One region of the Mesorhizobium sp. WSM4898 genome, then DNA from elsewhere that is predicted to be linked to it. Evidence: predicted binding sites of a transcription regulator. Region 1 holds the regulator's gene; each other region holds the start of a gene.
The links. Region 1 encodes LexA, which represses DNA repair genes until DNA is damaged. Its sites were predicted from a motif close to TGTTCNNNNTGTGTTCNG; they were not measured.
Positions count from the first base shown of each region.

Region 2: the regulator LexA is predicted to act here: its motif matches at 7,106-7,123, upstream of P9228_RS02060 (DNA recombination protein RmuC).
Region 3: the regulator LexA is predicted to act here: its motif matches at 3,543-3,560, upstream of dinB (DNA polymerase IV).

Region 1 covers NZ_JARTVQ010000003.1:378,318-388,217, forward strand. Annotated here, with positions in the region: gene P9228_RS16540 (ComEC/Rec2 family competence protein) at 1-992, shown strand, start outside; gene lexA (transcriptional repressor LexA) at 976-1,710, opposite strand; gene glp (gephyrin-like molybdotransferase Glp) at 1,827-3,032, opposite strand; gene moaC (cyclic pyranopterin monophosphate synthase MoaC) at 3,034-3,513, opposite strand; gene trpC (indole-3-glycerol phosphate synthase TrpC) at 3,516-4,331, opposite strand; gene trpD (anthranilate phosphoribosyltransferase) at 4,333-5,343, opposite strand; gene P9228_RS16570 (peptidyl-prolyl cis-trans isomerase) at 5,340-7,232, opposite strand; gene tpiA (triose-phosphate isomerase) at 7,377-8,144, shown strand; gene secG (preprotein translocase subunit SecG) at 8,306-8,830, shown strand; gene P9228_RS16585 (L,D-transpeptidase) at 9,044-9,900, shown strand, end outside.
Region 2 covers NZ_JARTVQ010000001.1:398,942-408,841, forward strand. Annotated here, with positions in the region: gene P9228_RS02015 (LLM class flavin-dependent oxidoreductase) at 1-207, opposite strand, end outside; gene P9228_RS02020 (hypothetical protein) at 211-402, opposite strand; gene P9228_RS02025 (AI-2E family transporter) at 491-1,660, opposite strand; gene P9228_RS02030 (LLM class flavin-dependent oxidoreductase) at 1,752-2,804, opposite strand; gene P9228_RS02035 (DUF6481 family protein) at 3,030-3,458, shown strand; gene sugE (quaternary ammonium compound efflux SMR transporter SugE) at 3,524-3,838, opposite strand; gene P9228_RS02045 (hypothetical protein) at 4,036-4,161, opposite strand; gene P9228_RS02050 (cation diffusion facilitator family transporter) at 4,409-5,368, shown strand; gene P9228_RS02055 (GFA family protein) at 5,403-5,807, shown strand; gene P9228_RS02060 (DNA recombination protein RmuC) at 5,823-7,073, opposite strand; gene def (peptide deformylase) at 7,177-7,707, shown strand; gene fmt (methionyl-tRNA formyltransferase) at 7,714-8,649, shown strand; gene P9228_RS02075 (N-acetyltransferase) at 8,646-9,152, shown strand; gene truA (tRNA pseudouridine(38-40) synthase TruA) at 9,176-9,900, shown strand, end outside.
Region 3 covers NZ_JARTVQ010000010.1:81,931-91,830, reverse strand. Annotated here, with positions in the region: gene P9228_RS27280 (TadE/TadG family type IV pilus assembly protein) at 1-1,086, shown strand, start outside; gene P9228_RS27275 (hypothetical protein) at 1,111-1,347, opposite strand; gene P9228_RS27270 (hypothetical protein) at 1,825-2,109, shown strand; gene P9228_RS27265 (cupin domain-containing protein) at 2,852-3,232, shown strand; gene dinB (DNA polymerase IV) at 3,634-4,896, shown strand; gene P9228_RS27255 (aldose 1-epimerase) at 5,132-6,016, opposite strand; gene P9228_RS27250 (SDR family oxidoreductase) at 6,003-6,758, opposite strand; gene P9228_RS27245 (ATP-binding cassette domain-containing protein) at 6,770-7,501, opposite strand; gene P9228_RS27240 (ABC transporter permease) at 7,505-8,482, opposite strand; gene P9228_RS27235 (sugar ABC transporter substrate-binding protein) at 8,641-9,618, opposite strand; gene P9228_RS27230 (mandelate racemase/muconate lactonizing enzyme family protein) at 9,658-9,900, opposite strand, start outside.

The DNA of each region.
Region 1 (9,900 bases):
CAGGTGGCGCCGCAATGACGTCGATCATTGCCGGAAGTGCCACGGCGCTGTTTGCCATCTGGCATTTCCAGCGCGTCTCGCCGCTCAGCCTGCTGGCCAATCTCGCGATCATGCCGATCGTCACGATCGTGATGTTTCTCGCCGTCGCCAGCGCGGTCATGATGCCGTTCGGCTTCGACGGGCCCTTCCTCTATTTGATGGGCAAGGGCCTAGCGGCGATGATCGCGATCTCGGCGTGGATTTCGGAGTGGTCGCCGGTCGATGCCGTGGGCCTGATCTCGATCCATTCGGTGCTGCTGGCGACGATCGCGCTCGTCATCGCCACGATGGCGACTACGTGGCTCAGGCTGGCCGCAATTCCTTTCGCTGCCGCGGCCGTCATGATCATCCCGCAGGTGCGCACGCCGGACCTGCTGATCTCGGAGGACGCGCATCTGGTGGCGATGCCGATCGGCGGCGGCGAACTCGCCATCAATCGTGCCCGCTCGAACGAGTTCACCACCGATAACTGGAAACGCGCGCTCAAGGCCGAAACGATCGTGCCGCCGGAGACATTCGCCAAGGGCACACTGGACTTGGCCGATCCCGTCGACCTGCCGCCTGGATCGCCCTTTTACTGCACGGGCGACCTCTGCATTGGCCGGCATCCATCGGGCGCGATCGTCGCGCTCGCCGAGAACCGCGAAGCAGCCCGGCCTGCCTGCGACTTCGCAGACCTCATCGTCATCAACGACGCCACGGCCTACAATCCCTGCCGCGATCCACGTATTCTCGTCGTCACCAAGCGGCAGCTCGCGCGCGACGGCAGCGGCGCTGTCTTCTTCGATCCGCAATCGGCGACGGCGCGAGCAACCATTCAATACGCCGTCGAAAAACCGTACCGCCCTTGGCACGAACAGCGGCGATACTCGCGTGAGGCGAGGGGGTTGGCGCCTTACAAGAAGCCCGAGAAGCCGGAAGCCAAGCCGCAGCCCCTCAGTAGCGGCGGATGAGCCCGACGAGCTTGCCCTGAACCTTCACGCGATCGGGACCGAAGATGCGCGTCTCATAGGCCGGATTGGCAGCCTCGAGCGCGATGGAGGCGCCCTTGCGGCGGAAGCGCTTCAGCGTCGCCTCCTCGTCATCGACCAGCGCCACGACGATCTCCCCGGGGCTCGCAGTGCTGGCGTTGCGGATGATGACCGTGTCGCCGTCGAAGATGCCGGCCTCGATCATCGAATCGCCTTTGACCTCGAGCGCGTAGTGCTCGCCGCCCGCGATCATGTCCGGCGGCACTGTGATCGAATGCGTCTGGTGCTGGATGGCGTCGATCGGCACGCCGGCGGCAATGCGACCCATCACCGGGATGGAGACGGCTGAAACGGCGTCGTCGTCATTGCTGGGCGTCGGCGTGCGGGCGGGCGCCGCGGGTTTGATCTGGCGGCCGAGATTGCCTTGGCCGCCCTGGATGACGCTCGGCGAGAACTTCTTCGCCGCATTGAGGCCGGGCGCGATCGAGTCAGGTAGGCGCAGCACTTCAAGGGCACGCGCCCGGTTCGGAAGCCGGCGAATGAAACCGCGCTCCTCCAGCGCCGTGATCAGGCGGTGGATGCCCGATTTCGAGGCAAGGTCGAGCGCTTCCTTCATCTCATCGAAAGACGGCGGAATGCCGCTTTCCTTGAGCCGTTCATGGATGAACATCAGCAGTTCATGTTGTTTGCGCGTCAGCATGGCGGCCCCCATGGGTTCTGAAACCAGAATCAGAAAAACAAACCCAGAACAAACACTATCTGTTCCAGTTGTGTTCCGCAACCGTTTAAAGTTTAGTGAATGTGTTGACGTTTTGTTCAGCGTAACATCAGAACGCTGCATTCCTCGCCGGCTTCAGCCGCCGGTGCGAAGGGTTGGCGCACGATCAGGCCATTGGCATCGGCGAGCATCCTCAACATCGAGGAATCCTGGATGCCGAACGGTGTTGCGATCAACCCCCCCGCATCTTCGCGGACCACGGCGCGCACATAGTCCTGCCTGAGATCGTTGGCGTGCATTGCGACGCCTAACCGGGCCGTGCGGATTTCCTGACGGCAGGACCGGCCGCCCAGCCGCGCCAGAAGCGGCTTCAGGAACAGCTGCGAGCAGACCAGGCTTGCGACCGGATTGCCGGGCAGGCCGATGCAGCGAATGTCGCCGAGCCGGCCAAACATCAGCGGCTTGCCGGGACGCATGGCGATCTTCCAGAAGTCGAGCTGCATGCCTTCGCCGGTCAGCACGTCATGGATCAAGTCGTGGTCGCCGACGGAGGCGCCGCCAAGCGTGACGATGACGTCGGCGCCGGCCTTGACCGCCTTCTTGACCAGGGCCGCGATCGCGTCCTTGCGGTCGGCGGCAATGCCGAGGTCGAGCGCGCGCGCGCCGACCGACTGGGCCGTAGCTGTGACGCCACAGGCATTCGACGAGATGATCTGGTCGGGGCCGAGCGCGCTGCCCGGCGGCAGCAATTCATCGCCGGTGGCGATGATGGCGAGCAGCGGCTGCCGCACCACGTTGAGACTCGGATGGTTGGCCGATGCCGCCAGCGAAAGCGCCGCCGGATCGAGCTGGCGGCCTTTTTCGAGGAGCAGGTCGCCCTCGCAGAAGTCGAGGCCGCGGCGACGGACGTTTCGTCCCTCCACGGTCGGCTCGGTCACTTCGATGCCGCCGCCGCCGAGATCGCGGACATTCTCCTGGATAACGATGGTATCGGCGCCTTCGGGGAGCGGCGCGCCGGTGAAGATGCGCACGGCCTCGCCCTTGCCGACAGAGCCGGTGAAGCCACGCCCGGCGGGCGCCATGCCGATCACGGAGAGCCGCGCCGGCGCCGAGGCTACGTCGGCGGCCCGCACGGCATAGCCGTCCATCGCCGACGCATTGAAGGGCGGCTGGGTGCGCAGAGCCACCACGGGGTCGGCCAGCACCCGGCCGGACGCGTCGGCCAGCGGCACGCTTTCGCCTGGCAGCGCGGTCGCGCCGTCCAACAGGCGTTGGAGCGCCTCGGCGACCGGAAGCAAAGCCATGCTAAGGACCTACCTTGTAGTCGCCCGACTTGCCGCCGGCTTTCTCGACCAGCCTGATGCCGGAAATCGCCATGGCGCGGTCCGCTGCCTTGGCCATGTCGTAGATGGTGAGGCAGGCAACCGACGCCGCGGTCAGCGCCTCCATTTCGACCCCGGTCTTGCCGGTAACCCTGGCAAGCGCGGTGACCCTCAGGCCGGGAAGCGCGCGATCGGGCTCGATCTCGACGGCAACCTTGGTGAGAAGGAGGGGATGGCAAAGCGGGATGAGCTCATGCGTCTTCTTGGCCGCCATGATGCCGGCGATGCGCGCCGTGCCCAGCACGTCGCCTTTCTTGGCGTCGCCGGCCAGGATCATCTCCAGCGTTTCCGGCTGCATGGTGACATACCCTTCGGCGATGGCCGTGCGCGTCGTCTCGGCCTTGCCGCCGACATCGACCATGTTGGCTTCGCCCTTGGCGCCGAGATGCGTAAGCGCGGGCATCCTCAAACGGCCTCGGCCGGCGCCTTGCCCGTCAGCAGAAGGGCGGTCGCGGCGGCCACGTCGGCCTGCCGCATCAGGCTTTCGCCAACGAGGAAGGTGCCGATCTTGTTCTTTTCCAGCCGCCGGCAGTCCTGATGGGTGAAGATGCCGCTCTCGCTGACCAGCAGCCGGTCGTCCGGGACCATGGCGGCAAGCCGCTCGGAAACGTCGAGGCTGGTTTCGAAGGTTCTCAAATCGCGGTTGTTGATGCCGATCAGCCGCGACGAGAGGCGAAGCGCGCGTTCCATCTCCTGTTCGTCATGCACCTCGACCAGCGCGTCCATGCCGAGATCGAAGGCCGTGGCTTCCAATTCACTGGCCAAGGCGTCGTCGACGCTCGCCATGATGATGAGGATCGCGTCCGCGCCCCAGGCGCGGGCTTCATGAACCTGATACGGGTCGAAGAGGAAATCCTTGCGCAGGGCGGGCAGGCTAACGGCGGCGCGCGCTGCGGTCAGAAAGCCGGGCGCGCCCTGGAAGGACGGTGCGTCGGTCAGCACCGAAAGACAGGCAGCACCGCCTTGTTGATAGGCCCTCGCGAGCGCCGGCGGGTCGAAGTCGGCGCGGATCAAGCCCCTGGAAGGGCTGGCCTTCTTGATCTCCGCAATCAGCGCGAAGCCGCCGGCCTTCCGCTTGGCCTCAAGCGCCGCAAGGAAGCTGCGCGGGGGTTCCGCATCCTTGGCCTTCGCCTTGACCTCGGCAAGCGGCGCGCTGAGCTTTGCGGCGGCGATCTCATCGCGCTTGTAGGCTTCTATCTTGCGCAGGATATCGGACAAAATTCTAACCGTTCGAAATCTCGATGAGCTTGTCGAGCACCGCGAGCGCCCGGCCGCTGTCGATGGCCTGCGCTGCTGCCTCGGTGCCATCGCCGAGCGTCGTCGCCTTGCCGGCCACCACCAGCCCGGCGCCGGCATTCATCAGCACGGTGTCGCGATAAGCGCCGGCAGCGCCGCCCAGCATATCGCGCAATGCCTTGGCATTGTAGGCCGCTTCGCCGCCGCGCAGATCCTCTTTGTTATGCCGCTTCAGTCCGACCGCTTCCGGAGTGAGGGTAAAGGTGCGGATCTCGCCGCCGGCGAGCTCTGCGACCTGCGTCTCGCCCGTGGTGGTGATCTCGTCATAACCGTCGCCGTGCACGATCCAGGCATGATCGGTACCCAGCGCCTTCAGCGTCTCAGCCACCGGCATGATCCATTCGGGCAGGAAGACGCCAACCATCTGCCGGCCGACGCCGGCTGGATTCGACAGCGGCCCGAGCAGATTGAAGATGGTGCGCGTGCCGAGCTCGCCCCGGACAGGACCGACATGCTTCATCGCCGGATGATGCGCTGGCGCGAACATGAAGCCGACGCCGGCCTCCTGGATGCAGCGGCCGATCGTCTCCGGTGCGATGTCGACCTTGACGCCGAGGGCCATCAGCACATCCGCCGCGCCGGTCAGCGAGGACAGGCCGCGATTGCCGTGCTTGGCCACCGGAACACCCGCGGCGGCGATGACGAATGCCGATCCGGTCGAAATGTTCACCGAGTGCGAATTGTCGCCGCCGGTGCCGACGATGTCGATGGCGCCGCGCGGGGCTTCGACGCGGAGCATCTTGGCGCGCATCGTGGCGACCGCGCCGGAGATCTCGCTCACGGCTTCGCCGCGCACGCGCAACGCCATCAGGAAGCCACCGATCTGCCCCGGCGTCGCGTCGCCCGACATGATGATGTCGAAGGCCTCGCGCGCTTCCTCAAAGGAGAGCGCGGTGCCGGTCGCGACCTTGGCGATATATGTCTTAAGCGCGCTCATCGTGTCTGTGCTTGGGAAACGGCGGCCGGATCGATACGAACGTCATATTGCGACTGCAGCTGCGCCACCAGCTGATCGAGCAGGTCGTCGGATATGCCGGCGCTGAAAGATTTCTGCGCGTCTTCCGGGACAGAGCTGCCATCGGCACCGGCAGGTTCGAAGACTTCGGCAACCTTGAACAGGATCTGGCCGTCGCCGGTGGGCGAGGGGATCAGGCCCGTGCTGCCTTCGCCGACGCCGAACATGGCCGCCGCGCCCTCGTTGCCGAAATCGGCATCGTCGGCTTCGCGCTTCAGGCCGCGCTTGGTCTGCTTCTCGAGCTTAAGCTCGCCCGCGATCACGTCGAGCGTCGCACCGGCCTTGAGGCGCTTTTCCAACTCCCCGGCCTTGGCGGTGAGCCGCTTGTCGGTCTCGGCCGCGGTCCAGTCGGCCACCACCTTCTGGCGAACCTCGTCCAGCGTTCGGTCGCGCGCCGGCGTGATCGACTGGACTTCATAGAAAACGAAGCCGTTGGCGGCAGTGGTCAGGCCTTCATTCTCGGTGTTCGGCTCGGCCTCGAAGACGGCCTTGATGAGGTCCGCCGATTGCGGCAGGTCGTTGACGATCGTGCCGTCCGGCCGCTGGCCGGTGCGGTCGATGGCGTCGATGGTGACGACCTTGAGCTTTAGCTTGTCGGCCGCCTGGGCAAGCGAGGCACCGGAAGCGCGGGTGTCCTCGTAGCTGTCGTGGACGTCGAGCAGGACGCGGCTTGCCTCGCCGAGCGCAAGATCCTTGCGGATCTGGTCGGACACTTCCGAAAGCGGCTTCACCACCTGCGGCTTGATCTCGGTGACGCGCAAGAGCACCGGGCCGAAGGCGCCCTGAACCACCGGGCTGACCTCGTTGACGTTGAGCGAGAAGGCTGCGTCGGCCACCGCCTTGTCGGCGATCTTGTCCTTTGCCAGCGTGCCGAGCACGGTGTCGGCCTGCGTCTTGCCCTCTGCGGTGACGATCTTGTCGAAGGTGGCGCCGGCCTTCAGGGAGTCAAATGCCGCCTTGGCCGCGTCCGGCGTCTTGAACACCAGCTGTTCGATGGTGCGCATTTCGGGCGTCGTATAGCGCGCCTTGTTCTTGTTGTAGTCGTCAGCGACCTGCTGATCGGTGACCGCCGTCGGGTCCATGATGTCCTGCGGCTCAAGCCGGATATAGGAGAATTTGCGGTATTCCGGCGCGGCGTAGTTCTTCTTGTTGGCTTCGAAATAGGTTTTCAGCGCGCTGTCGGACGGCGCCTCGATCGGCTGGACGAGTGTCTTCGGCAGGACGAGATAGTCGATCGTGCGGTCCTCTCCGCGATAGAGTGCGACCGCCTTCAGGAAGGTCTGCGGCGCCTTGAGGCCGTCGGAAATCGCCTCGACGATCTGCTGGCGGACCGCCACCTGCGAGCGGTTCTTCAGATAGTCCTCGGGTCGCATGCCGATCTGGCTCAGCAGATATTCGAAGGTCCTGCGGTCGAACTGGCCGCCTGGACCCTTGAAGGCCGGATCCTCGCGCGTCAGCTCGGCCAGCCGGTCCTTGGAAAGGCCAAGCCCGAGCTTGCGAGCCAGCTCGTCGAGAACGGCGCCGGAGACGAGCTGCGCCAGGACCTGGTTGTCGAGGCCGAGCAGCTTAGCCTGTTCATGCGTGATGCGCTGGCCATATTGCTGCGACAGCAGGTTGATCTGGCGATCGTAGGCGAGGCGGTATTCGTTGATCGAAACCGTGGTGCCGCCGGCGGTAATCACCGAATGATGGCCAGCCAAGCTTCCCGACAGGCGCCCGGAAATACCCCAGACGGCAAAGCTCACCACCAGCAAGGACAGCAAAGCTTTCGCGACCCAGGTGCCCGCCGCGCTTCTCAAAATACCAAGCATGCCCACTTCCGATCTTTGCGCATTTTCGCATGCGCCGACTCTGAAACAAGCGCAATAGCGTCCTTCCGGCCCACTGTCGATTGCTTTGTGGCCCGATTTTGGTAGTGAGGGCGCTGCCTTATGTTGCCTGGAGAACTCGACGCCATGACCCCTGGAATCCGTCCGCTCGTTGCCGGCAACTGGAAAATGAACGGCACCAGCGCCTCGCTCAACGAGTTGAGGATGATCGGCAACGGCTTCATGAGCGGCCTCGATGCGGAGACGGAAGCCCTGGTCTGCGTTCCGGCCACCTTGCTTCACCAGGCCGCAGAGATCCTTTCGCGGACACCGGTTCGCGCCGGCGGCGAGGATTGCCACCCCAAGGAGAGCGGCGCCTATACGGGTGAGATTTCGGCCGAGATGCTGAAGGATGCCGGCGCAAGCCATGTCATCGTCGGCCACTCCGAGCGGCGCGAGCAATGCGGCGACGACGATGCGATCGTCAATGCCAAGGCTTCGGCCGCCTGGCGGGCAGGGCTGGTGGCCATCATCTGCATCGGCGAGACGCGCGCCGAGCGTGAAGCCGGCGCGACGCTCGATGTCCTGTCGCGGCAGCTCGACGGTTCCGTGCCGGCGAGCGCCACCGCCGCCAACACCATCATCGCTTACGAGCCCGTCTGGGCCATCGGCACCGGCCTGACGCCGACCGCGGCCGACGTCGCCGAGGCGCATGCCCATATCCGTGGCAAGCTGACGGCGCTGCTCGGCGATGCCGCGGCCAGAATGCGCATTCTCTATGGCGGTTCGGTCAAGCCGTCCAATGCTGTGGAGCTGCTCGGCGTCGAGAATGTCGATGGCGCGCTGGTCGGCGGCGCAAGCCTGAAGGCGGCCTACTTCCTCGCCATTGCCGAAGCCTATATGCACATGTCATAGCCGCAGACGGCGGCAGGGGCGCGGCCCAAATCGTTGCAATGGCCGCATTGCTCCCCATATTCCCGGCCACGGGCTTGGAAATGCCGCCAAAGCATTGTAAGGAGCCGCCTCCAAATCACCGGTCGTATGCGCGGCCGCGCAAGGCCTCGCCAGGATAAATTATGGAAACGGTACTGATCGTCGTTCATCTTATGGTCGTGCTCGCCCTTGTCGGCGTGGTGCTGCTGCAGCGCTCCGAAGGCGGCGGTCTCGGCATTGGTGGCGGTTCCGGTTTCATGACGGCGCGGGGCGCAGCCAACGCGCTTACCCGCGCGACTGCGATCCTGGCCGCGGCTTTCTTCGTGACCTCGCTCGCGCTCTCCATCCTTGCCCGCTACGGCGAGAAGCCGATCGACATCCTCGACAGGGCACCGGCTTCGACCTCGGGCAATGCCGGCAAGGGTGTGCTCAACCAATTGCCGGGCGCCACCGGTCCGGTGGGCAGCTCGCAGCCGGCGGCGCCGGCTGGCGGCACCGCGCCGGCCGCCCCGTCGGGCGGAACGACAACCACGACGCCGCTGTCGAATGGCGGCACCACCACGGCCCCGGCCACTGCTCCCGCAACACCGGCGCCCGCGAATCCGACCACGCCGCCGGCCGCGAACGGCGTTACCTTGCCGGTCACCCCGCAGGTTCCGAACCAGTAGCCGGACAAGCATTGCTGCCGCGATCTGTTGTTCTTTGAACACAGTCGCGGCAAATGCCGCTCGATCACGAAGATTCAACCAAATGTAACGCGTCGCTCAGCTTGAGGGCGCGCTGGCTAATCGATTATAGATTGCGCGCGGCACTTTTCGGCGTCCTTGGGGGGCGCCGGGCGACGCCGTTGGGCAACTAGCATAGAAAATCGGATCTTCGCCATGCAGCTTCGCAGCTTCATCCTTTTGGGATTCTGTGCCGTATTCGGCATGGGCTCCGCGGCCTTTGCCTCACCGGCAAATCTGGCCGCTTCGCCGTCGGTAGAGAAGACCGACGCAATTCCCGTCGCCGCCAAGAGCGACGCATCGCAGCTGAGGCTTCTCAAGAAGAAGAAAAACCCGACTCCGGACGACCTCGCGCAGATCGAAAAGCTCGAGGCCAAGATCGCTGCCGACAAGGAAGCGGCCAAGCAAAAGGCGCTCGAAGCCCGCAAGCTGGCGATGCGTGAGGCGGCCAAGGCCAAGGCAGATGCGGCGCGTCAGGAATGGCTCTCCAAGAAGGGTTCGGCCGCGCCGGCCGAAGTGGCTGATGCGATGCCCGGGAAGAAGACCGTCAAGATCATCGAACCGCTCACGCCCGTGGCGCCGATCGCCTCGCTCCAGGCCGAGGAGCCGATCCCGGCCGAGGCGATGAACATCACGGCCACCGGCAACAACGGTGAGTTGCGAAGCGAACAACCCGGCCAGAAGCGGGCGAGCAGCGGCGGCCTGTTCGCCGGCCTGTTCGGCGGTTCCTCGGTGACCTCGATCAACTATCTGCCGGAGACCCGCGCGCTTGATTCGGCGCTCGCCAAGAAGGATGCCAAGAGGCCGTTCAAGGTGAAGCCGGAGTTCGTGCCGCAGGACGTCGCCTTCACCGGCTATGAGCCCGGGACGATCGTCATCGACACGACTGCTCGCCGCCTCTACCTCGTCGAATCGTTTTCCACCGCGCGCCGCTACGCCATCGCAGTCGGCCGTGAAGGCCTGCAGTTCAAGGGGACGGTGGCCGTCGGCGACAAGCAGGAATGGCCACGCTG
Region 2 (9,900 bases), on a different contig from region 1:
AGTCTTGGTGCCGCCGGCGACATGGGCGATGACAACCGACGTCGCGGCACTGGCAATGCCCGGCATGTTGTGGTGCTCGGCGAGCCAGTAGCGCTTGTAGCCAAGCCGCTCGGCATGGCGGGCAAGGTCGAGCGAATTGGCCAGCGACCGCGAGGCATCGCTGCCTTGCGTGATCGGCGACAGGTCGAGAACCGAAAGGGCCGTCATTGGTCAGGTCTCCACGATTTGCTTCTGCCGCAACCGGGCCTCGAATTCGGCGCGGTCGGGAATGACGATGGCGAACTGGCCTTCCAGCACGTCGGCGAGTTCGGTCGCCGAGGCGATTTCCCGCTGCTCGCTGCGGCCGCCGAGATGATGGATAGACAGGCGGTTGTTGCGCAGCGCGAGATCGAAGTCATTCATGCAGGCGGGTCCGGTTAGACCGGACCGATATAGGCACTCGCCATGGGCGCCGCAAACAGCCGGCCGGACATGCAGATTGGGCCAGGCCTCACGCGCCGGATTTGTGGTTGTTATCGCCGGCCTCGTCGTCGATCGCCATGGTTTGCTGCGCTGCGAGGAAATTGCCGACATGGCTGAGGCCATCGAAATGGTCGCAGAACACCTTGATGACCACCAGCAGCGGCACCGCCATCAGCGCGCCGACGAAACCCCAGAGCCAGGACCAGAAGGCGATGGCGATGAAGATCGCCACCGCGTTTATCTCGAGCCGCCGGCCGACCACCGTCGGGGTCACGAACTGGCCCTCGACGATGTCGCACAACAAAACGAAGGCGGGTGCCAGCAGGGCGTAGGGGATCGTATCGAAGCTGATCAGCGCGATGATCGTGACCAGCAGCAAGGTGATCAGCCCGCCGACATAGGGCAGGAAGTTGAGCAGCGCCGCGGCCGCGCCCCAGACCTGCGGGTTCGGCATCCCAAGTCCCCAAAGGCCAAGTCCGATCACCGTGCCGAGGCCGGCGTTGATGGCCGCCACGGTAAGCAGGTAATGGGAAATCTCGTGCTCGACGTCATAGACGATGCGCAGCGCGCGCTTCTTGTCGCTGAGGTGGGCGAAGGACTGGACGATCTTCTCGTAGAACAAGGTGCCGGAGGCGAGCAGGAACAGCGACAGCACGAAGACGAGGGTGATGCTCGTGCCGGCTCCCAGAATGTTGCTGGCCGCCGTCGACAGGATGCCGGACGGCGCCAGCGCGACCTTCTGCACACCCGGTTCCTGCGATGTCTCGGTCAGGGCCTGCAGTTGACGCGAGAGATCCATGACCCTCTCGAGCGGACGCTTGAAAGGCGCCAGCCGCTCGGTGAGTTGCTCGCCGATCGAGTAGCTGTTGTTGATGAGGTCGATGACCGGGCCGCTGAGCAGGTAACCGGCGCTGGCGAAGACGAAGAGGGACAGCAACACCAGCAGTGTCGCGGAGGCGACCTCGGGGATGCCGCGCTTGCGCAGGAAGCGCACGATCGGGGTCAGCGTCAGCGCCAGCAGGAAGGCGAGGATCACCGGCATGAAGAAGGCGCGGGCGAAATAAAGCGCGGCGATCGTTATCAGCACGAAGATGCCGATCAGCAGCAATCGAATCAGGCGCAATTCGGCGCGGGCGCTGGCGCGCTCGTCCGGGCTTTCGGCAACGTTCGAACCCGAAGCGCTCGTTTCGACCTTCATCCGTTCCCTCGCGATCGCCGAGGAAAACGTACGCGCCGCCGCCAAGGTTCCTTAGCCGGCGGTGAGGGCGCATCTTGCTGGGCAGGCGTGCTCAGGCGACGGGCGCCGGCGCGGCCTTCACCGTTTCCTTGCGCACGACCGGCGCCACCTTGGTGCCGTAGAGCTCGATCGCCTTCATGACCTTGGCATGCGGCATGGTGCCGATCGCCATCTGCAACAGGAAGCGGTCGTTGCCGAAGATCTTGTGCTGGGCGACGATCTTTTCCGCCACCTGTTCGGGATCGCCGACGAACAGCGCGCCGTTCGGCCCGCGCGCCTGATCGAAATGCGCCCGCGAGGTCGGCCCCCAGCCGCGCTCACGGCCGATGCGGTTCATCACCTCGGCTTGCGGTGCGTAGAAATCGTCGGCCGCCTTCTCGGTCGTCTCGCCGACGAAGCCATGCACGTTCAAGCTGGTCGCGAGCGAGGCGGGATCGTTGCCGGCGCGCCTTGCCGCCTCGCGATAGATCTCGAACAGCGGCGCGAAGCGGGCCGGCTCGCCGCCGATGATGGCAAGCGCCAGCGGCAGGCCGAGCACGCCGGCGCGGGCGGCGGACTGCGGCGTCCCGCCAATAGCGATCCAGATCGGCAGCTTGTCCCGGAAAGGTCGGGGATAGACGCCGCGGCCGTTGATCGGCGCGCGCAGCTTGCCCTGCCACGTCACCTTCACCTGGTCGCGGATGGCAAGCAGGAGATCGAGCTTCTCGGCGAAGAGCTCGTCATAGTCCTCGAGATTGTAACCGAACAGCGGAAACGATTCGATGAAGGAGCCGCGCCCGGCCATGATCTCGGCGCGGCCCCCGGACAGAAGGTCGAGCGTCGCGAACTGCTGGAAGACCCGCACCGGATCGTCGGAAGAAAGCACCGTGACCGCGCTGGTGAGCTTGATCCGCTTCGTCCGCTCCGCGGCCGCGGCCAGCGCCACGACCGGCGCCGAGGCCGCATAGTCGGGGCGATGGTGTTCGCCGAGGCCGAACACGTCGAGACCGACCTGGTCGGCCAGCTCGACCTCCTCGATCAGGTTGCGCAGCCGTTCGTGCGGGCCGATGGCGCCGGGGCCCGGCTCCGGGCTGACATCCGCGAAAGTGTAGAGGCCAAGTTCCATTTTCATGCATCCTGATGCGCCGCTTGGCGTTGATTGTTGGCGCTAGAGGTAGCGACCGGCCCCCAGAGCCGCCAGAGGCGCGATTTGTGAACAGTGCATCGCGCCGCGACGACGTATCCCGACGGCAACAGCCCAGATTTTCATGGCTGGCATACCGTTTTGGCGCTTGAACTCACCGCTTTCGCGCGTATGTAAGCGTCGCGAATTGACTTCAGGGAAGTGGACTTGGCTATTTACAGGGAAAAAGACATATTCGAGCGGCGCAACGCCGCGAACGAGGCAAAGAAGGCGCTCCTGGAGCGCTTCAAGTCAAAGCCGGCGGCGGACGACCCAGCGGTTCTGGCGCGTCAGGCGGAACGCAAGGCGATCCTCGAGGCCCGTGCTATCCGCGAGGCCGAGAAGGCCCGGTTGAAGCAGGAAAAGCTGGCGCGCGAAGCGGCCGAGAAGGCTGAACGCGAGGCAGTGGCCGAAGCGGCCCGTATTGCTGCCGAAGAGGCAGCGGCTGCCGAGGCCAAGATCCGCGAAGCCGAGGAAACCGAACGCATCGCCCGCCTGCTCGCCGAGGAGGCCGAACGCAAGGCCAAGCGCGATGCGCGCTACGCCGCCCGCAAGGCGCGCGTCGGTCGCACGCCTCCGGGCTTCTCGGCCCGCTAGGTTCGAGTTCGTTTCGAAAATGAGTCAGGGTCGCCAGGAGCGGCCCTGAACGCGTTCGTGCTACATCAGCCGACGAGCTTCAGCCCGACGATGCCGCAGACGATCAGGCCGATGCAGGCAAGCCGCACTGCGGTCGCCGGCTCGCCGAGCAGCCAGATGCCGAGCAAGGCCGTGCCGACAGTGCCGATGCCGGTCCATACCGCATAGGCCGTGCCGACGGGCAATGTCTTCAACGCAAGCCCGAGCAGGCCAAGGCTGACGATCATCGAGACGATCGTGAGCACGGTCGGCAGCGGCTTCGAGAAACCATCGGTATATTTGAGGCCGATCGCCCAGCCGATCTCGAACAGGCCGGCGAAGAAAAGGAAGATCCAGGACATCGCGAACGCTCCATCGATCGAGCATCGAATGCTCGACGTTTGACGTGGCGGGTCGTCCCGGCCGGGTTTCGGGGAAGCGAGGTCGTCCTCGCGGTACCGATATAGTGAGTTCTGTACCCCGATCAACAAAACACCGGCAGCATTCGGCATGCCGCCGGTTCAAATCCGCATCGAGACGGATCGGCCGCGCTGACGGCCTACTTCTCCTTGATGCGCATCGCCTTGACCGGCGGCGCCTTCGGAGCCGGGGCCGCGGCCGGTTTCTTGGCGTCCTTTTTCGGCTTGCGGGGTTCCTTGCCCGCCTTCATCGCACCTTTCGCCATGATTCGCTCCTCCGATTTGTGGGCAGCACAAGTGAAACAAGAGAAGCGCCCGACCGCAAGAGGCCGCTTGCAGCTTCGAAAGCCGGCTTGCGCTATGTCAACCGTTTTCCCTTCATCCCGCGACCTCGGGATCGATCAGGCAACAGAAATGCATAGCGGCATCTGAACCTCGGAGCGGCTGGCGCATTGTCGGTGGAGCTTTGGGCGGCGGCCGCTAAGCTCCCACTTGGAAGAGGATCGGAAGCGCATGGCAGGGCATAGCGGCTCGAAAAGAGTGATCTACGCCGCGCTCGCCGGCAATATTGCGATCGCGCTGACTAAATTCGCCGCAGCATTCTTCACAGGCTCTTCAGCCATGCTGTCGGAGGGGGTGCATTCGCTGGTCGACACGGGCAATGGCGCGCTTCTGCTTTACGGCATGCGCCGTGCCGCGCGCCCGCCCGACCTCACGCATCCGCTCGGACACGGACGCGAACTCTATTTCTGGAGCTTCATTGTCGCCCTGCTGGTGTTCGCGCTTGGCGCCGGCGTTTCCTTCTACGAGGGCGTCGTCCACATCATGGCGCCGGAACCGGTCGTCAACGCCAAGGTCAACTACATCGTGCTTGGTCTTTCTTTTCTGTTCGAAGGCAGTTCCTGGCTGGTGGCGCTGAAGGAGTTCCGCCAGCAAAAGGGCAAGCAGGGCTGGTTTCAGGCGGTGCGCCGCAGCAAGGACCCCAGCGTCTACACCGTGCTGTTCGAGGACAGCGCGGCGCTGCTCGGCCTCGTCGTCGCCTTCGCGGGCATCCTTACGTCTGAACTTCTGGCGATCCCCGAGCTCGACGGCGCCGGCTCGATCGGCATCGCCGTCATCCTGGGCGCCACCGCCATCTTCTTGGCGCGCGAGAGCAAGGGTCTGCTGCTCGGCGAGCCTGCTTCGCCCGAGGTGGAACGCAAGGTTCTGGTGATCGCCGACCACGACCCGGCCGTGCAGCGGGCGAACGGCATACTGAGCGTCCATATCGGCCCGCAGGAGATCGTCGCAGGCCTAAGCATCGAATTCGAGGATCATCTCACGGCGCCCGAGATCGAAGCCTGCGTTGAACGCCTGGAGGCGCGACTGAAAAAGGACATGCCCGAAATCACCAGGCTGTTCGTCAAGCCGCAGGCGACTGGCACATGGGAGCGCAGGCGTAAGGCTATCGCCGGGACCTCCGAAGAGGATTAGATTTGAGCGAAGCAATCTTTTGGGAGCAAGCCGAATGAGAATCGACGGCGGGTGTCATTGCGGCGCCATCACCTACGAAGCGGAGGTCGATCCCGAAAAGACCTCGATCTGCCATTGCACCGATTGCCAGCAACTGACGGGAACGGCCTTTCGCGTGACGGTGGGCGCGCCAGAGGAGGATTACCGGATTACCAAGGGCACGCCGAAGGTCTACATCAAGACCGGATCCAGCGGCGCCAAGCGCGCGCAGGGGTTTTGCGGCGAATGCGGATCGCATCTCTATGCGACGTCGGTTGGCGATGGACCGAAAATCTACGGCATTCGGGTGGGCACGGCGCGCCAGCGCGACCAGCTGGTGCCGAGAAGGCAGGTCTGGCACCGCTCGGCGTTGCACTGGCTGCCGGAAATCGAAGGCATCACGACCATCGAGGAGCAGTAGCGGCGCTACGACAGATCAGTCGTCGCCTTCGACGACGCGCAGCCTGAGCTGACCCGTCTTGGAATCGGCCACGCGCGCGCCCGCCTCCACCTTGGCAGGACCGCGTGGCGGTTCGGGCTCGCCCTCGGCGAACTCCAGCGCCTCGATTCTCTGGCCGCGTTTGGTGACCTTCGTCGTCGAGACGAGGATGTCGTCGATATCCCTGGCCGCCTGGCCGAAATGCGTCTGCAGCCGGCGCACGCGCTCGTCGACTCGCGCCACGTCCTCCATCAGGCGGATGACCTCGCCCCGGATCAGATGCGCCTGCTCGCGCATGCGCGCGTCCTTCAGGATCGCCTGGATGACCTGGATCGACAGCATCAGCAAGGACGGCGAGACGATGACGACGCGGGCGCGGTGCGCCTTCTGCACCACGGCCTCGAAATTCTCGTGAATCTCGGCGAATACCGATTCCGAGGGCACGAACATGAAGGCGGTGTCCTGCGTCTCGCCCTGGATCAGGTATTTTTCCGCGATATCGCGGATATGCACCTCGATGTCGCGCCGGAACGCCTGCGCCGCCGCCTTCTGCAAGTCGGCGGCTTCGGCGGCACGAATGGCATTCCAGGCCTCCAGCGGAAACTTGGCGTCGATGGCGAGCATCGGCGCGCCGTTCGGCATCCGCACCAGGCAGTCGGGCCGGCTGCCGTTGGAAAGGCTCGCCTGGAACTCGTAGGCGCCGTGCGGCAGGCCGTCGGCAATGATCGCCTCCATGCGCGACTGGCCGAAGGCGCCGCGAGTCTGCTTGTTGGAGAGGATCGCCTGCAGCTGCACGACCTGTCCGGCTAAAGACTGGATGTTGCCCTGCGCCGTGTCGATCACCGCCAGCCGCTCCTGTAGTTTGGCCAGGCTCTCATGCGTCGACTTGGTCTGCTCGGCCATGGTCTGGCCAAGACGGCCGGTCATCGCGTCGAGCCGCTGTCCGAGCGATTGGGTGAGCTCGGCCTGCCTGGCGCCGAACACTTCGGCGATCGCGCCCATGCGACCCTGCATCTCGGCCTGCGCCTGAAGAATGTCCGCCATCCTGGCCTCGGTGTCGCGGGCATGGTCGGCCGCTTCCGCCGCCGCCGCCGCGCGCGCCTTTCCCGCGCGCCACAACGCGATGACGAGCACCAGGAACAGCGTCAGCAGCAGCAGCGCTCCGAAGCCAAGCGCCTCGCCGAGCCTGATCGTCGTGGCGCCGAGCCGCGCGACGGGCTGCGAAAGGATCGAGGTCATGTCGTTCATTTGGGCAGCATAACCGATTCGCTCTGCTGGCACAGATCAAAACGTGAACAAGTCAAAGCCGCCCCGGTTGACGCTTTTCCATCGACGTCTTAGGTGAGACGCCATGTCGATCAAGCCGCTCATCATCCTTCCCGATCCAATCCTGCGCCAGGTTTCCAAACCGGTCGAGCGCGTCGACGGTGACTTGCGCAAGCTCACCGACGACATGCTGGAAACCATGTATGACGCGCCGGGAATCGGGCTGGCGGCGATCCAGGTCGGCGAGCCGCGGCGTTTGCTGGTCATCGACCTCGCCAAGGAAGGCGAGCCGCCGGCGCCGCATGTCTTCATCAATCCGGAAATCCTCGAAAGCTCCGACGAGCGCTCGGTCTATGAGGAAGGCTGCCTGTCGATCCCTGACTACTATGCCGAGGTCGAGCGTCCCGCGGCGGTGCGGGTGAAATATCTCGACCGCGAGGGCAAGCTGCAGGAGATGCAGGCCGAAGGCCTGATGGCGACCTGCCTGCAGCACGAGATCGACCATCTTAACGGCGTGCTGTTCATCGACCACATCTCGAAGCTGAAGCGCGACATGGTGGTCAGGAAATTCAAGAAGCTCGCCAAGGACAAGGCGCCGGGCAAGATGGCGGGCTAGAAGGGCATGCCCCTTCGCGTCATCTTCATGGGCACGCCGGAGTTTTCCGTGCCGACGCTCAGCGCCATCGCCGAGGCCGGCCACGAGATTGCCGCCGTCTATACGCAGCCGCCGCGCGCCGCCGGCCGGCGCGGGTTGGAATTGACGCCCTCGCCCGTGCAGCGCGAGGCGGAACGGCTCGGGCTCGAGGTGAGCACGCCGACATCGCTCAAGGCAGAGACCGAGCAGCAGGCCTTTGCCGGTTTGCGGGCCGATGTCGCCGTGGTCGTCGCCTATGGCCTGCTTCTGCCGAAACCCGTTCTTGAGGCCACCAGGCTCGGTTGCCTCAACGGCCATGCCTCACTTTTGCCGCGTTGGCGCGGTGCTGCTCCCATACAGCGCGCCATCATGGCCGGCGATGTCGAAACCGGCATGATGGTGATGCGCATGGAAGAGGGGCTGGACACCGGCCCGGTGGCATTGGTTGAAAAATGCGCCATTGGTCCCGATATGACCGCCGGGGAATTGCATGACCTCCTCATGGCTCGAGGCGCCTCGCTGATGGTGGATGCGCTCGCACAGTTGGGGATAAATTGTCTGACATTTGCCCCCCAGGCGACAGAGGGCGTGACCTACGCCCGAAAAATCGATAAATCGGAGACACGCGTAGACTGGACGCGGCCTGCCGGCGAAGTCCACAATCACATTCGCGGCCTCTCGCCCTTTCCGGGCGCGTGGTGCGAGGTCGAAATTGGTGGCCGCGTGGAGCGGCTGAAACTGCTTCGCTCGACGCTTTCCAACGGCGTCGGCGAGTCGGGAGGTATTCTCGATGATCGGCTGACGGTCGCCTGCGGGTCAGGCGCGGTGCGGCTGGTCGAAGTTCAACGGGCGGGTGGAAGGCCCGCCGCCGCGCAGGAGTTTTTGCGCGGGGCCAAGATCGAAAAAGGAACGAAACTCCAATGAGCATGATGTCGATACGTGCGGCGACGCCGCGGGATCGCGAGGCGATCCGCCTCGTCGAAGAGCATGCCTTCGGCCAGCAGGCGGAGGCCGGCCTGGTCGATGCGCTGGTCACCGGCGGCGACGCCGTCGTCGAGCTGGTTGCGGAAGAAGATGGCCAGGTCGTCGGCCACATCCTGTTTTCCAGGCTTTTTGTGCAGAACGGCGGCAAGCGCTTCGCGGCCGTGGCGCTGGCGCCGCTGGCCGTCGAGCCGTCCTTCCACGGCACCGGCATCGGCGGCGCGCTGATCCGCGAGGCGCATGTCCGCCTGAAGGAAGCCGGCGAGGCTTTGGCGGTGGTGCTCGGCGATCCGGCCTATTACGGCCGCTTCGGCTACACCCACGCCCGCGCCGAGAAATTCGAGAGCGAATACCAGGGCGAGGCGCTGCAGGCGCTGGCCTGGGGCGACGCGCCCGAGGCCGGCAGACTGCTATACGCTTCGGCCTTCACCGCGCTGGCCGCCTAGGCGAGCGCGAACGCAGAGCTGGCATGCCGCGTTTTCGACTCGATATCGAATATGACGGCAGCCAATTCGCCGGCTGGCAGCATCAGGCGGACCAGCTTTCGGTGCAGCAGGCGATCGAGCAGGCGATCGAAAAGTTCTGCGGCGAAGAGGTGCGAATACGTGCCGCCGGCCGCACCGATGCCGGCGTGCACGCGACCGCCCAGGTGGCCCATGTGGATCTGGCCAGGGACTGGGCGGGCGACAAGGTGCGCGACGCCGTCAACGCCCATCTGCAGGCAGCCGGCGCGCGCATCGCCATCCTCAAGGCTGCCGTCGTCGCCAACGATTTCGATGCGCGGTTTTCGGCCACCGGCCGCCATTATCTCTATCGCATCCTCAACCGCCGCGCCCCGTCGGCGCTTGAAAAGGGCAAGGTCTGGTGGGTACCGAAACGGCTCGATGCCGAGGCCATGCACGAGGCGGCGAAGGTGCTGCTCGGGCGGCACGATTTCACCACCTTCCGCTCCACCCAGTGCCAGGCCGAAAGCCCGGTGCGCACGCTTGACCGTCTCGATGTCACCCGCGCCGGAGATCTCATTGAGGTGCGAACCTCGGCGCGTTCCTTCCTGCACAACCAGGTGCGCTCGATGGTCGGCTCACTGCGCAGGGTCGGCGACGGCTCCTGGAGCGCCGCCGATATCAAGGCAGCGCTCGAAGCGCGCAACCGGGCAGCCTGCGGACAGGTAGCGCCGCCCGACGGCCTGTTCTT
Region 3 (9,900 bases), on a different contig from region 1:
CAGAACTCGCTGGACGCAGCCGGGCTGGCGGTGGGCACGAAATACCAACCGACCATGTCGGCCGGCGATGTGCGCCAGCTCGGCCTGACTTTCTTCTCAGCCAATCTGAGCGTCGCCGACGCCGGCGAATATTCGGGCAGCGTCGGGGCCTTCCAGGCAGCGGCCAGCGGCGATCCGAGCGGCTACACCATCGCCCTGTCGTCGAGCATCAGCCGGGCGGCTTTCATCAGCGGCGCGCCGGCCTGGCAGGCGACCCGCTCCGCCTCCGTCGAGGTCAAACCCGGGGCGCAAGCGTGCGTTCTGGCGCTCGATCCGCATGTCGGCTCCGCCGTCAACCTGCAGGGCTCGACCAATGTGGCGATGAACGGCTGCGTGATCGCCGCAAACTCGGACGCGGCCGACGCCATCGACCGCGGCGGCTCGGCCCTGCTCAGCGCCGCATGCGTCTCGACGGTCGGCTCGACCTCGGGGATAACGCCGCCCAACGCAACACTCTCGTGCGACGCACCGCTCGAAAACCAGTACGCATCGTTCGACCCGTTGGCCAATGTCACCCCGCCCGCTTACGGCATGTGCCAATCGATGCCGAACGGCAAGACGGTCACGCTTTCGCCCGGCACCTATTGCGACAAGACCTGGTCGGGAAAGATCACGCTTAATCCGGGCGTCTACATCCTGCGCAATGTCACCATAAAGCCCGGCGGCAACGGTAGCCTCACCGGCCAGGGCGTGACGATCTTCCTGATGGAAGGCTCGCAGCTCTACATCAATGCCAATGAGCAGGTGAACCTCTCGCCGCCCACCAGCGGCGCCTATGCAGGCATCACCATCTTCCAGGCCAAGGGCAACACCTCGGCGCTGACGATCAACGGCGGATCCGGCTCGGTGGTCAGCGGCTTCATCTATGCCCCCGACGCGGCGATCTCCTATGCCGGGAATTCGGACATGAACGCGCAGGGCAATTGCCTGCGGCTGGTCGGCAATACCGTAGGCATGACCGGAAACTCGGCGGTGAAATCGGACTGCGCGGCCGAGCTCGGCAATCGCGAGATGTATGCCGGCAGGATGATCACCCTGGTTAAATAGCGCGGCTCTTCCCTCGAGGGGAAATCAGTACTCGCCGACGATATCGGCGCCCGGCTGTTCGTCGAACAACACCGCGCAGCCACGCTGCAGCGCCACCTGGCTCAAGGCGTTTGCCGCCGCTTCGTCGGACGAGACGAAGTCCCCGGTCAAGACGCGAAGTTCCTCGACGGCTCTCGACATTGAAACAAGGCGCCCAGCCGCGCCATCGCTGGCGCAGGCGTCGACGACGCAGAGAAGGTCGATCAGTTCGAAGCTGTCCATGGCGGCCTCCGCCCACAGGATCCCTTCGCGGAAGACAACGGCGTGGCTGGCGGCGGGTTCCGCTCGAGTGGTGCATCATGATTTGGCGACAGCCTGGGCGGCCCGCGCCGAGATCGAGCGAAGCGGCAGGCACGGCTTAAAAGCACGTCGCGCACGCCTGTGGTCGGATCGACCGGCAAAAGCGCGGCGAACAGGTTCGCGAATCTCGGCAGACTGCGGGATTGTGGGAGTTGCCCGCCACATCGCAGGAAATGGCGGGCAACTCCACTTTCAAACCGCCGATGAAGGGACGTTACTCGACGGTTGTGCCACAATGAGTTGTGGGCCTACTTGTTTCCAGAAATCGCCCATTCGGACCTCTGCGCTCAAAGGTGCGGCCTCAGGTCCCGCCTGACAAGGGACCGTGGCCCGAAAGCAGGAACATTCCAGCTTTGGCGCCGTTGCCACGACATCCCAATCGGCAGAGGAGAGGAAACCATGGCCGACAGACCTACAGTTGTAAACACCAGTGGCGGGGGCGGCGCCGGCACAGCCGTGGCCATCGTTCTTGCCATCATCGCGATCGTGGCCCTGCTGTTCTTTACCGGCATCATCAATGTCGGTGGCCGCACCGGCGGTGGCGGATCGACGGATGTCAACGTGAAGCTCGATGTGCCGAAGGTCGAGGCGCCCAAGGTGGAGACGCCTGCGGCACCGTCGACGACGCCGGCACCCGCACCGGCCGCACCGGCTCCGGCCCCGGCGCCGGCCAACGGCGGCTGATCCGCCAGGCGCAACCGGCAGGCCGGCTGCGCGTTTATCGAATGGCTACTCCAGCTTCGGCCCGCGCATTCCTCTGGTAGGCGCGGGCCCTTTTTCTCTCGGGCCCTCTTTTCTCGGGCAGGTCCGCTCAGTCATCCAATTCCATCGGCCGATGGCCCGGCCTTTGATGCCAGACGACCTGGCGGAAGTCCGTCAGTTCGACGACTTGGTCGCAGGTCGGACAGATATAGTTGTCGCAGCACTGGCGAAGCGCCGGCGGAGTGCGGCGCACTGCCCCGACCGGCGGACGGGTTTCCGTTTTTCCTACCTGATGAAGCATCGATTCCTCCCAGTTTTTCTGATTTTTCGAGTATCGCCTTCCACCCGGCTTGGCCTCGCCTATGGCGGTTTCGATGGGCGCGGTGAGCGCGCGCCCGCGAGCGGAAATGAAAATGGACTATCGCGGACGGGGCCTGGCTTTGCCGCGGCGCTATTGGCGAAATTCACTTGCCGAGGGTTCACAGGATTCTCCCCAAGGGGCGAGAAACGGGGTGGCCCCTCAACCACCGTCGTGCCAGGCGCAAGGAACAGCAAAACACCGGCAGAGCGTGCTTGCAATAGGGCCTGCGCGGCAAAATCGATTTCGCGCCGCGCCCGGCAATTACATTAGCAATCATTCATTGAAAGGCGTATCAATCCAGCGGCGGTCGCCGACGATCGCGCGTCAGGCCCCGCTTGCAATCCTTGGAAATGGGAGGATGCCATGGCCGAAGCTGCAATGAAGGTCACCAAGCTCGAATCCAAGTCGCATAACAATCCCGACGAGGTTCGCTCGCCCGCCAAGACCCGCGTCGAAGTGGTGCGGCTGCCGGGCTACACGCTCGGGCGGCTCAACATGGAGCCGGGCTGGAGATGGTCCGAATGCGTGAAGCCGGTGGTCAAGACCGACAGCTGCCAAGTCTCGCATGTCGGCTATGTCGTGTCCGGGACGATCACCATACGCATGGACGATGGGACGCAGAAGACCTTCGAGGCCGGCACGTCCTATACCATCCCGCCCGGGCATGACGCCTGGGTGGAAGGCAATGAGCCATTCCAATGCATCGAGGTGCTCAGCGCCGAGCAATACGCCAAACCGGCCTAGCGGCGGCTGTCGGCGAAGGGACGGCCGATCCCCCATGTGGGACGATCAGAGGGGGCGCTGTCCCGCCATCGTCTCAGAACCTGGATCTCCGGCTCGGCCGCACTTCGTCATCCTGGTCTTCGCGCGTCGCTCGGCTCCTGACTTCGTCCTGGCATGACGCAGTTTTGGGCCGCGATCCTTCGCGCCCCTCCCTGGTCAGCGGTCAACCCATCAAAGGGGAGCACACCGGCGCAACCGGTCAAAGCCCTTGGTTGTGACGGGTTGCAGATGTTCTCATACCCAGCTGGCCGGCTTGACAGGAAACTCCTTTTGTTCTCTTTATGTTCATACGCATTACCGCTTACAACAGTTGCTGCTAATGCTGCGATGCCGCAAAGCGGATGGATGGAGCCGGGAGCGCGATGGCCGCCACGAACGCCGCTTCGGCCGCTACGATCCTGCATGCCGATCTCGACGCCTTCTACGCCTCGGTCGAGCAACTGCTCGACCCGTCGCTGCGCGGCAAGCCGATCGCAGTCGGCGGCGGCGTAGTGCTTGCCGCTTCTTATGAGGCGAAGATTTTTGGCGTGCGCGGCGGCATGCCCGGCCGCAGGGCGCGCGAGCTCTGTCCGCAGCTCATCTTCGTCGGCGGCCGCTTCGGCGAATACCAGCGTCTCGGCGACGCCGCGATCAAGGTGCTCGACGATTTCACGCCGCTGGTCGAGCGCATCTCGATCGACGAGGCTTTCGCCGATGTCGCCGGCTGCACGCATCTGTTCGGACCGCCGGACGAAATTGCGCGAACCATCCGCCGCCGCGTGAAGAGCGAGCTCGGCCTGCCGATCTCGATCGGGGTGGCACGGACGAAGCATCTCGCCAAGATCGCCTCGCAGGTGGCCAAGCCCGACGGGCTGGTGGTGGTCGAGCCTGGCACCGAGCTTTCCTTCCTGCACGATTTGCCGGTGTCGCTGATGTGGGGCGTCGGTCCGGCAACCAAAGCCAGGCTCGCCGAGATCGGCGTCGAGACGATCGGGCAATTGGCGCGCACGCATAGCGGCGCGCTGGAGCGGCTGATCGGCCATGCCGCCGGCCAGAAGCTCGCGGCCCTTGCCTGGAACCGCGACCCGCGCCGGCTGGAGACGCATCGCCGCGCCCATTCCGCCGGCGCGCAGTCGGCGCTGGGCCGCAAACCGGCGCTGCCGCGCGTCTTCGTGCCGACGCTCCTGCATCTCGCCGATCGCGTCGCCAGCCGCCTGCGCGCCAAGGACCGGCCCGGCCCCACGGTGACGGTGCGCGTGCGCTTTGCCGACATGCGCGCGGTCACGCGCTCGGTGACGCTGGAGCAGCCGATCCAGGCGACGACCATGCTCGCTGACGTCGCGGAAGAGCTGGTCAGAGGCGTGCTCGCCGCTCACCCGGGCGAACGGGAAATCTCGCTGCTGGCGATCTCGGTCTCGCATCTGGAAGAGCATGCCGAGCTGCAGCTCGAACTGCCGCTCGGCCTGGCGGACGAGAAGCTGAAGCCCGGCAGCCGCAAAGGCCTCGCCCGCTTCGGCGCCGACCGCGCCATAGACAAGATCCGCCAGCGCTTCGGCAAGCAGGCCGTCGGCTACGGCACCGTCGCGTTGCAAGCAGCGCGCTCGGTGCCGGATGAATTCAGGGAGCTGGCGGAGAAGGAGCTGTGAGGGAGGTGCTTCGGCATCTGCTCTGCGGCGCTGGAGATTGGCGAAAGCCGACGCGCCGTCCGATCTCCCCCTTGTGGGGAGATGTCGCCGAAGGCGGCAGAGGGCGTCGCCGCGCGTGAAGCGCCGGCGTCGTCGGCGACGAAGACAATGCTGGCGATCTATGTGAGACGACCCTCTCTGGCCTGCCGGCCGTCTCCCCCTCAAGGGTTGAGATCACGCGCTCGGTCGGCTGCCCTCAACCCGCCACCGCCCAGTCCAGCCGCATCGCCGCGCTCATCGTTTGCCCATCTTCAAGCACCGTCAGCCCTTCGCCGTGATGCGCATCGACCGGGTGCGACACCGGCTCGAAGCAGAAGAAGTCGGCGTCGGATGACGGGGAATAGAGGATATAGACGCCAAGCTCCGGCGAGGCGGTGAGCGTGACCCCGATCCCCTCCTCGAGTTGCGCGATCGAGGCGCGACGATTCCAGCCGTCGAAGGCGTTGTTGACCCAGTCCCACGGCAGCGGGATGGAGCGCGAGAAATCCCAGGCCGGGCGCTCGCTCACGGGCACCACGCCGACCGGCAAATGGCGCTCGTCCTCCAGCCAGACACGCCTGGCCTTGGCCTCGAGCAGGGTTGTGTCGCCGCGCGGGAACCACGGATGGAAACCGAGGCCGTAAGGCAGGCGCATGCCGGCGCGGTTCTCCACCGTCAGCCGCGCCTCCAGCGCGCCGTCCCGCAGCGCATAGGTCACGGTAGCAGCATAGCGGTAAGGACCGATCGCGCCCTCGTCGAGCACCAGCTCCGCCTCGGTGTCCGTGCGGCGGGCAAGCCGCCACGGTTTCTGGAAACCGTCGCCGTGGATCGGAAAGGCTTCGCCCGGAACGTTCGGCGCGACCGCGTGGAAGCGGCCGTCGAAAGTGAAGCCGCCGCCGGAGATGCGGTTCGACCACGGCACCAGGAGCTGGCAGCCGGACGTCCCGGTGCCATCGCCGGGCTTCAGCAGCGGAACCGGCGCGCTGCCGATCACCAGCGCGTCATAGCGCGCGATCGCCGCGCCCTTCTCCGGCGCCAGCACCAGCCTCGCCTGCCCGTCGTTCAGCTTGACCGCGCCGGCCATATCCTCACCAGCCGCCATCGATGGCGATGTTCTGGCCGCTGATCATGTCGGAGGCGGGTGAGGCGAGGAACAGCACGAGCTCGGCGACATTGTCAGGCTCGATGCGCGTCTTGAGGCTTTGGTTCTCGAGGATCCAGTCATTGTACTGCTTCAACCGGTCGCCGAAGACGCGCGCCTCCGCCTCCGAGACCACCGCGCCCGGCGACACGGCGTTGACGCGGATGCCATGCGGCCCGAGCTCGCGCGCCAGCGACTTGGTGAGCCCGAGCATGGCGCCCTTCGAGGCGACATAGGGTACGTAGCCGTCCCAGCGGCCGTTGAGCGTGATCGAGCAGAAGTTGACGATCTTGCCGTAGCCCTTCGCCTTCATGTCCGGCGCGCAGGCCCGCGCCAGCGCAAAGGCGGCCGAGGAATTGACGCGGATCTGATCCTCATATTCGGCCAGCGAGAACTGCTCGAACGGCCGGTTGATGATCAGCGCCGCGTTGTTGATCAGGATATCGATCCCACCTTCCTTCGCCGCCAGCGCGGCAACAGCCGCTTCCGCATCGGCCAGCCGGTTGAGATCGCAGCCGACGAAGGCCATATCGCCCCTGGCCTGTCCGGCAAGTCTCGCCACCGTCTGCTCGCCCTCACTAATGTCGGGGCGGTCGAGCACCAGCACGCGCGCGCCGGCCCGCGCCAGCGTTACCGCCTGGGCCCGGCCGAGCGAGCCGAGGCCACCCGTCAGCAACACTTTACGACCAGCGAGCGCCTTCATTGCCTAACCCCTCACAGGACAGAATGGACTTCGTCGATCGAAGTGTCGCCGATGCGCTTGTCCAGCACGATCTCGCCGCGCGCCATCGCGACGATACGGTCGCAGCACTCGAAGACGTGGTGCATGTTGTGACTGATGAAGACGCCCGTCACCCCCTGTTCCTTGAGGCCGCGCACGAAGCCGATCACCTTGTTGGTCTCCTTGACCGAGAGGTGATTGGTCGGCTCGTCGAGGATCATCACCTTCGACTTGAAGTGCATGGCGCGCGCGATCGCGACGCCCTGGCGCTGGCCTCCGGAGAGCTCGCCGACGAGCGCATCGGGGGAGCGCAGATGCAGGTCGACATTGGCGATGGCGCGCACGCTTTCCTCGGCCATCTTCTTCTGGTCGAGGATGCCGACGCCGAGGATCGAGAACCGGATCGGCTCACGGCCGATGAACAGGTTGCGGGCGATCGACATGGTGGGGACCATGGAATTGTACTGGTAGATGGTCTCAATGCCGAGATCCATCGCGTCGCGCGGGGTGGCGATGCGGACGTCCCTGCCCTCGACCTTGATCTCGCCCTGGTCGGCACGGTGGACGCCGGACAGGATGTTGATCAAGGTCGACTTGCCGGCGCCATTGTCGCCGACCAGGCCGAGCGCTTCGCCACGCTTGAAGTCGAGCGTGACGCCTTTGAGGGCATGCACGCCGGAATACCATTTGTGCAGATTGCGCACCGAGATGATGGCGTCGCTCACGGCTCAGCCCTCCATCTTGATGGCCTTGGCGCGCTTGCGCATCCAGGCATTGGCGACGACGGCGAAGATGGTCAGGAAGCCGATGGCGAATTTGAACCAGTTGGCGTCGACATGGCTGAGCACAAGGCCGTTGTCGATGACGCGGATGAGCGTCGTGCCGATGATGCCGCCCATGACGGTGCCGATGCCGCCGGCGAGCGAGGCGCCGCCGATGACGGCGGATGCCACCGCCTGCAGCTCCATGCCCTCGCCGATCGAAGGCAGCGGCGACCCCAGCCGCAGCACCTGCAGCATGCCGGCGAAGCCCGAGAGCACCGAGCACAGCATGAAGCAGACGATCTTGACCCTGGCCGTCGGGATGCCCATCGCCGCGGCGGCCGGCAGGAAGCCGCCGGTAGCCTTGATCCAGTTGCCGAAATTGGTGCGCGACAGCATCAGCGAGGTCAGCACCGCGACCGCGACGAACCACAGAAACGACATGCGGAACATGTTGCCCGGCCCGACGAAGGAAGTGAACAGCCAAGTCGGCAGGTCGGCGGGCAGCAGCGGCGGGAAGCCGCCGGACACGACGACGGTGAGCGAGCGCGCCATGAAGAGCATGCCGAGCGTGGTGATGAAGCTCGGGATGGCGAAGCGGATGGTGACGTAACCGTTGATGAAGCCGATGGCCGCCGAGACGAGCAGCCCGGCGAGCAGCGCCAGCGGGAACGGCCAGCCCTGCACCATCAGCACCGCCATCGTCATCGGCATCAGCGCGAAGACCGAACCGACCGACAGGTCGAACTCGCCGCTGATCATCAGGATGGTAACGCCGATGGCGACGAGGCCGGCCTCCGGCAGGATGCCGAGGATGCCGCGCAGATTGTCCTGGTTCAGGAACACGCCGTGGGAGCGGACCTGGAACAGGACGATGAGCAGCACCAGGAGGATCAGCCCGGCCAGTTCCGGCTTCTCGAGATAGGTCTTGAACAGGCGCTTCAATGAAAGGCTCCGGTGCGGTGATTGTGAAAGGTACTGTGGCGCCGCGTTCCTTCACACCCCCCTCTGTCCTGCCGGACGGTCCGGCAGGACAAAGGGGGGTGATGTCCCGCCAGCATTTCGGTGACGGGCGTCTCGGCCAATCTCAAAGGCATGCGACCTCAGCGCATGCCCTGCGCGGACAGCGCCATGATCGCATCGGCGTCCTTCTGGCGCACGATGCCCTGCCCCGTGTCGATGTCGGAAGGCGCAAGACCGAGCTTCTTGTTGAGATAGACTTCCATCACCGGCATGAAGCCCTGCATGTAGGGCTGCTGGTCGACCAGCGCCTGGACATAGCCCTTCTGCATCTGCTGCAGCACTTCCGGCACGAGATCGAAGCCGCCGAGCAGGACCTTGCCGGGCGCGACCCCGCGATCGGCCAGCACGCGCGCCACGCCGGCGCACCAGAAGCCGGTGTCGAAATAGGCGGTGGTGTCGGGATGCGCGTTGAGATAGGCGCCGACACGGTCGGAAGTGATGGCGAGATCGGTGCCGCTGTCGATGCGCTCCCACGAAAGGTCGCGGTCCTTATGAGCGGCCTTGTACTCCTCGAGAAACTGCATGACGCCCGCGCCGCGGGTTTCCGACCAGTTCTGGCCCGGCGCCGAGATGCCGACCAGCACCTTGATCGGACCATCCTTCGGGAAGCTCTCGGAAATCGCCTTGGCGAGCGAGTATCCGGCTGGCTTGAAGCCCTGGCCGATGAAGGCCTGGCGCGCATTGCCCTTGGCGCCTTCGGTGTCGTCGACATTGACGGCGATCACCACCACGCCGGCGTCGCGGGCCTCCTTGATGACATCGTCGAAGGCATGGTCGTCGACGATGGAGGTGAGCAGCGCGTCGGGCTTGGCGGCAAGGGCCGCGCGCATGTTCGCGACCTGCTGCTCGATCGATCCCTCGGTCTGGGTGAAGACCATGTTGCAGTTGGCCTCGACCTTGGCGCAGCCATCATCGAAACCTTTCTTCACCGCCTGCCAGAATGTGTTGGAGGCCGACGAATGATGGGTAAAGACGATGTTGAGCCCGTCGGCTTTGGCGGCCGATTGCCCGCCGATAAGGGCGGCGCCGAGCAGAAGCATTGCTGTCAGTTTTCTCATGTTTGTTCCTCCCTATGGATCTTAGATGTGCGCCTTGGGCTAAATGTCCGTCTGGTTGCTGACGCGGCGGTGGACGGTGTAGGCCTTGCCAAGATCGGGACTGAGCGCCAGCCCGAGCCCAGGCCCCGGCGGCACGGTGATCATGCCGTCTTTCACCTCGGGCAGCGCCGTCACCAAGTCGCGGTACCAGGTGCGGTAGAAGGCGCGCACGCTTTCCTGGACGAGCGCGTTGGGCGCGTTGAGCGACAAATGGGTGGACGCTGCGAGCACGACCGGACCGGT